Regions from separate parts of the Streptomyces marincola genome, predicted to be linked through region 1. Evidence: riboswitches for the same ligand, from Rfam matches in the RefSeq annotation. Region 1 holds a riboswitch; the other holds the start of a gene.

Region 1 (3,395 bases):
AGCTCCCGGATCATGCTCAGGTAGCCCTCGGCCTGGTCGGCGGGGGCGAACGGGTGCAGCTCGGCGAACTCCGGCCAGGTCACCGGCTCCATCTCCACCGTCGCGTTGAGCTTCATGGTGCAGGAGCCGAGCGGGATCATGCCGCGGTCGAGCGCGTAGTCCTTGTCCGCCAGCCGCCGCAGGTAGCGCAGCATCGCCGTCTCGGAGCGGTGCCGGTGGAAGACCGGGTGCGTCAGGTACTCGTCGTGGCGCAGCAGCCCCTCGGGCAGCGCGTCGGGAGTGCGCGCGTCCAGCGCGTCGAGGTCCGAGGCGTCCCGGGCGGCGCCGAACGCCGACCACACGGCCGCCAGATCGCCGCGCCCGGTCGTCTCGTCGCACGTGACGCCGACGTGGTCGGCGTCGGCCTGCCACAGGTTGACCCCGGCCGCGCGGGCCGCGGCCACGACCTCGGCGGCCCGGCCCGGCACGCGGGCCGTGACCGTGTCGAAGAACGCGTCGTGCACGACCTCGACTCCCGCCTCCCGCAGCCCGGCCGCGAGCAGCGCGGCGTACCTGTGGGTGCGGCGCGCGATGGCGGCGAGGCCGTCGGGACCGTGGTAGACGGCGTACATGCCGGCCATGACGGCGAGCAGCACCTGCGCGGTGCAGATGTTGCTCGTCGCCTTCTCGCGGCGGATGTGCTGCTCACGGGTCTGGAGGGCGAGCCGGTAGGCCGGGGCGCCGTCCGCGTCCCGCGAGACGCCCACCAGGCGCCCCGGCAGGCTGCGGGCGAAGGAGTCCCGTACGGCCATGTAGCCGGCGTGCGGCCCGCCGAAGCCCATCGGCACGCCGAACCGCTGGCTCGTCCCCACCGCGATGTCCGCGCCCAGCTCACCCGGCGAGGTGAGCAGCGTCAGCGCCAGCAGATCGGCCGCGACCGTGACCACGGCTCCCAGCTCGTGGGCCCGGTCGACGAGCCCGCGGAGGTCGCGCACCGCGCCCGAGGCGCCCGGGTACTGCACCAGCACGCCGAAGATCCCGCGTTCCGCCGCCTCGTCCGGGATGCCGCCGCTCAGGTCGGCGACCACCACCTCGACGCCGGTCGGCTCCGCGCGGGTGCGCACGACGGCGACGGTCTGGGGCAGGCAGTCCGCGTCGACGAGGAAGACGCCCTCCTTGACCTTGCCGACCCGCCGGGACAGCGCCATGGCCTCGGCGGCGGCCGTGGCCTCGTCGAGCAGCGAGGCACCGGCCGTCGGCAGCCCCGTGAGGTCGGACACCACCGTCTGGAAGTTCAGCAGCGCCTCCAGCCGGCCCTGGGAGATCTCCGGCTGGTACGGCGTGTAGGCCGTGTACCAGGCCGGGTTCTCCAGGACGTTCCGCAGGATCACCGGCGGCGTGAACGTGCCGTGGTAGCCGAGGCCGATCATGGAACGCAGCACGGTGTTCCGCGCGGCGAGCCCGCGCAGTTCGGCGAGCACGCCGGCCTCGTCCCGCGCCTCGGGCAGGCGCAGCGCCTCGGTGGTGCGGATGGACTCGGGCACCGCCGCGGCGGTGAGGTCGTCGAGCGAGCCGAAGCCGACCTGCGCCAGCATCTTCGCGCGGTCCCGCGCGTCGGGCCCGATGTGCCGGGCGGCGAACGGAGTGCCCTGCTCCAGGGCGGACAGGGGAATGCGGCGGTCGGTCATCGGGAGGCTCCTCCTGGTCGCGGTGACCTGCGGGGGTGCCGGGCGGCGGTGCCCGGCGGGCCTCCCCCTCTGTCATCTCGACCTGAGAGCTTCACCGCGCCGCGGGGGCACGGCTTGCACCGTCGGTGAGGGCGGACCCGGGCACCTGCGCCCCGCACCGCCCTGCTTTCCAGAGTGGCCTGCCCCGCGCGGTACGGGTGCCTGAGAGATTCCGGGGAGGAGTTGCTCCTTCGGCGCCCGGGCCTGGTGGGCACCGGGACTCTCCCGCACGGGGTTGACGACCGCCTCCGAGGGTACCAGCGCAGGTCGGCGCGGGGACCTGCGCGCCACTCGACTGGCCAGTGTGCGAAAAGTGGCTTTTCTTAGAGATAGGACGCCTTCGGGGCCAGTGGTGATCAGTTGGAGGAAGCGTGCAGACCGATATCGACCCGCGGAGCCTGATCGGCCGCAAGGCGTTCGACCGCGACGGCGCAAAAATCGGAACCGTGGACGAGGTGTACCTCGACGATGCCACCGGGGTCCCCGAATGGGCGGCCGTGCGCACCGGGATCTTCACCCGGGACGCGTTCGTCCCCCTGGAGCCCAGCGAGCTCGTCGACGAGGCCCTGCGCGTCCCGTTCACGCGCACCCTCATCCGCGACGCCCCCGACTTCGGTGTCGGGCGGCACCTGTCGCCCGAGCAGGAGTTGCAGCTGTACCACCACTACGGGCTCGACGTGCCGCGCGTCGGCCCGGACGACCCGCTGTCCGCCCCGTAGCGGCCCGCCGGGCACGCGGGGCCCCCGGCCCGCACGCCGGGGCGTCAGGCCGGCGCACGCGGCGGGAGCAGCGCACGCTCCCCGGGCGGGTCCGCGGCCCCCGCGCCCTCCACGAGGGGCAGCGGCGTGCCGGGGCCCAGCTCCGGATCGTCGACGCGGAAGGTCCGCACCCGGCCGGGCGGCGACCCCGGGCGCTCGAAGCGGACGGTGACGCGGCCGAGACCGCTGCCCTGCACCCAGCCGGGCCCGAAGCGCGCGTGCGCCACGTCGAGCCCGGGCAGCCATGCGGGCGCCGGGGCCGCGGGCCCCCCGGCCGGCTCGGCGACGGCCGGCGCCGGCTCTTCGGCCGCGGCGGGCAACGCCTGCGCGAAGAGATCCTCCTGGGTCCAGTCGGCCAGGCCGCTGATCGCCACACCGAGCAGCCGCACGCCCTCCGTGGTGTCCACGCCCTCGATGAGCCGCCCGGCGGCCTCCCGCACCACCCGCGGGTCGTCCGTGGGGCCGCGCAGCGTGTCGGAGCGGGTCAGTGTGGTGAAGTCGTGCCGCCTGACCTTCAGTACCACCGTCCGGCCCGCGCGGCCCGCCGCGCGCAGCCGCTCCGTGCACCGGTCCGCGAGCCTGGCGACCTCGTACCTGACGCGCGCCCGGTCGGTGACGTCGACGGGGAAGGTGTCCTCGACCGAGATCGACTTGGCTTCCTGGTCCGCCACCACGGGCCGTTCGTCCACGCCGTTGGCCATGGCGTACAGGGCGGCGCCGTGCGCCTTGCCGAGCAGGCGCACCAGCTCCGCCTCGCCGGCCCGCACGGTGTCCCCCACCGTGGCGATCCCCGCCCTGCGCAACGTCTCGGCGGTGGCCGGGCCGACGCCTGGCAGGGTGCGGACCGGAAGCGGTGCGAGCAGGTCGCGCTCGGTGCCGGGGACGATCAGCCGCAGGCCGTCCGGCTTGGCCTGCTCGGAGGCGATCTTGG
Region 2 (3,395 bases), 4.9 Mb from region 1:
GCAGCCCGTCCGGCACCGCCGCCACGGCCTGCCGCATCATGTCCCGCACCGTTTCGGCCGTGCGCTCCCCCGCGTCGTCCACGTCCAGGCCGATCACCAGGTACGCGGGCCCGACCGCCGGGCGCACCCAGGCGCGGCGCAGGCTGCGCAGCACCGGCGTGCGCCGGGCGTGCGCCGTGAGCCGCGCGTAGAACGCGTCCGCGCGGACGCTGGGCTCGCTGATCCGCAGCGGTCCCGCGGGCAGCCGGTCGAGGCCGCCTGCGACCCGGCGCAGGTCGAGCCAGGGGATGCCGAGGCCGCCGCCCGGGGCGTGCGGATTGAGCCACAGGCCCCAGTGCTCCGGGTACAGGGCGGCGGCGATGTCCCGGCCGCCGACCACCTCGTGCGCGCGCGTCCAGCCGCTCGCCGCCAGCTCGCGGCCGGACGTCACGCACGGCGCGTAGCCGTGCCCCGCCACCTCGACGCTGCCGTACTGCGCCCCGGGCTCCCCCGGCCGCCCGTGCCACAGGAGCATCAGCACCTCGCTCGCGGCGAGGGCGGCGAGCAGCCGCTCGTAGACGTCCGGGCGGTCGGGTGTGATCCGGGGCAGGAGTTCCTCGACGCCCTCTTCCGCACTCATGTGGCCCGGACCTCCTCGCGCCTCGAAGAGCACTGTGCCCGGTTGGTGCCCGCCACATGCCGGTCGCCGCCCACTTCGCGCCCCCGCCGTCCCGCCGGGACCGCGCGGGAGCACGGCGAACGAGGCGGACAAGACGAACGAGGCGCCTACGCGTCGCGGCTGTAGAACGGCTGCACGCATTCGCGCAGCCAGTCCACCACCGGGTCCTCGGCCGCGTCGAGCATGACGAGTTGCACCGGCCAGACGATCGGGCGCACCGCGAGCGCACGCCCCAGCGCGTCGCCCGCGGCCACGCGCCCCTCGTCGTCCGGCAGGTCGAGTTCGACGCCGACGAACAGACTCGGGGCGCCGCCCTCGGCGCTGGCCAGGCCGCGGCGCGCGGTCCTGACGTTCGGCAGCCGGGACAGCTCGGCAGCCGCCGCGTTCAGGAAGTCGACCGGGTCGTCCTGCCAGTCCGGCTGGAACAGGCGCATGCGCGCGCCGGAGGGCACGCCCGGCGTGCGCCGGCCCGGGTTGGCGCGGCACAGCTCGGCGACCGCCGCCGGCGGCACCGGGACCCCGACGGTGCCGCCGGGGTTGAGCGCGATCCCGACCTGCGGCGGAAGGCCGCGGGCGAACTGCCACATGGGAGCCACGCTGAACGCCATGTGCGAGGCCCCGCCGCGGTGCAGCTGCTCCGCGGAGCTGAACACCGGGACGTACACGCCGCCGTTGAGGTCGATGGTGGGCAGATCGAGCGTGCGGCTCTCCGGGCCACCGCCCTCGGGCAGCGGAATCCACACCGCGCTGCGCGCGAGCGTCTCCAGCAGGCGCGGCGCCGCGTCGTTCACGCCGAGCGCGCCGGCGAGCGTCTCCTCCAGCTCGTTGCTCGGCCAGCCACCGCCGTACCCGGGGCCCTGCCGGGAACCACTCATCTCGTTCGACCACCATCTCATCGCGTCCGGAATCGGCAGCCCAGACCCTAGTACGAGGCGCCCTGGGGGCGGCCCGCGGCGGCTGTCCGTGCGATGATGTGCGGGCACGGGAGCCGCGTCGCGGTGCCCGCGCCCGACAACCGCATACCGGCCGTTCGACCACGCGCGGGAGAGTCCCCGGTCGCCGGGGCGCCGAAGGAGCAAGTCCTCCCTTGAATCTCTCAGGCCCCGTACCGCGCGCGGGATGGCGAATCTGAAAAGCGGGCCCGCCCAGGCGCGGCCCCACCCACGGTGCAAGCCGCGCCCGAGCCCGGGTCGTGGCGAACCTCTCAGGTGCCGATGACAGATGGGGAGGGCCCGAAGGCCGCCCTGCCCACGTGCCCCTGTCGTCAATCCCTGGAGTTCCCATGACGGACCCCGCTCCCCGGACGACCGCGCTCGACGCCGTCCACCGCGCCCTCGGCGCCACCCTCACCGACTTCGCGGGCTGGTCCATGCCGCTGCGCTACGGCAGCGAGCGGGCCGAGCACACGGCGGTGCGCGAGGCGGCCGGGCTGTTCGACCTGTCGCACATGGGCGAGCTGACCGTGATGGGCGCGGAGGCGGGCGCGTTCCTCGACCACGCGCTGGTCGGCCGCCTCGGCACGCTCGCCGTCGGCCGCGCCCGGTACACGATGATCTGCGACGCGGCCGGCGGCATCCTCGACGACCTGATCGTCTACCGGCTCGCGGACGACACGTTCCTCGTCGTCGCGAACGCCGCCAACACCCCGACCGTCCTCGACGCGCTGCGCGCACGGCTCGGCGGTCCCGCGCCGGCCGGCGGCGCGTTCGACGCCGAGGTGCGCGACGACCGGGACGCCTACGCGCTGATCGCCGTGCAGGGCCCGGCCTCCCCCGCGGTCCTCGGCCGGCTCACCGACGCCGACCTGGCCGGCCTGAAGTACTACGCGGGCCTGCCCGGCACCGTCGCCGGCCGCCCGGCGCTGATCGCGCGCACCGGGTACACCGGCGAGGACGGCTTCGAGCTGTTCTGCGCCCCCGCGGACGCCGAGGCGCTGTGGCACGCGCTGACGGAGGCGGGGCGGGAGGACGGGCTCGTGCCCTGCGGCCTCGCCTGCCGCGACACGCTCCGCCTCGAAGCGGGCATGCCGCTGTACGGGAACGAACTGTCCACCTCGACCACGCCGTTCGACGCCGGCCTCGGCCGCGTGGTGAAGTTCGACAAGCCCGGCGACTTCGTCGGCCGGGACGCCCTGGCCGCCGCGGCCGAACGGGCGGAAGCCGAGGCGCCGCGCGTCCTGGTCGGCCTGACCGGGCGCGGGCGGCGCGTGCCGCGCGCCGGATACCCGGTCGTGGACGCCTCGGGGACGCCCATCGGCCTGGTCACCTCGGGCGCGCCCTCGCCCACCCTGGGCCGGCCGATCGCCATGGCGTACGTCGACCCGGCGTCCGCCGCGCCGGGTACCGAGGGCGTCGCCGTCGACATCCGCGGCGCGCACGAGCCGCACGACGTCGTCGCGCTGCCGTTCTACCGTCGTCAGAAGTGACCGCGGCCACCCGGCCCGCACCCCCATGAACGGTCGCCGCCCCGCGCGACCGGCACCCCGCACCGACGAACCCCAGGAGAGCCACCATGAGCACCCCCGAGCACCTGCGCTACACCAAGGAGCACGAGTGGCTGACCGTCGCCGAGAACGGCGTGGCCACGGTCGGCATCACCGCCTACGCGGCCACCGCGCTCGGTGACGTCGTGTACGTCCAGCTCCCCGAGACCGGCGCGGCCGTCACCGCCGGGGAACCGTGCGGCGAGCTGGAGTCGACCAAGTCCGTCAGCGACCTGTACGCGCCGGTGTCCGGCG

The links. A riboswitch is a leader RNA that binds a small molecule or an ion and turns the genes downstream of it on or off. The one in region 1 is predicted to bind glycine.
Region 2: linked by a shared signal. The riboswitch ahead of gcvT (glycine cleavage system aminomethyltransferase GcvT) and the one ahead of gcvP (aminomethyl-transferring glycine dehydrogenase) in region 1 are both predicted to bind glycine.

Annotation. Positions count from the first base shown of each region.
Region 1 covers NZ_CP084541.1:357,812-361,206, forward strand. Annotated here, with positions in the region: gene gcvP (aminomethyl-transferring glycine dehydrogenase) at 1-1,667, opposite strand, end outside; glycine riboswitch at 1,730-1,845, opposite strand; glycine riboswitch at 1,847-1,944, opposite strand; gene LC193_RS01375 (PRC-barrel domain-containing protein) at 2,078-2,425, shown strand; gene LC193_RS01380 (DNA polymerase IV) at 2,470-3,395, opposite strand, start outside.
Region 2 covers NZ_CP084541.1:5,271,845-5,275,239, reverse strand. Annotated here, with positions in the region: gene LC193_RS23295 (enhanced serine sensitivity protein SseB C-terminal domain-containing protein) at 1-619, opposite strand, end outside; gene LC193_RS23290 (enhanced serine sensitivity protein SseB) at 766-1,533, opposite strand; glycine riboswitch at 1,690-1,779, shown strand; gene gcvT (glycine cleavage system aminomethyltransferase GcvT) at 1,941-3,083, shown strand; gene gcvH (glycine cleavage system protein GcvH) at 3,170-3,395, shown strand, end outside.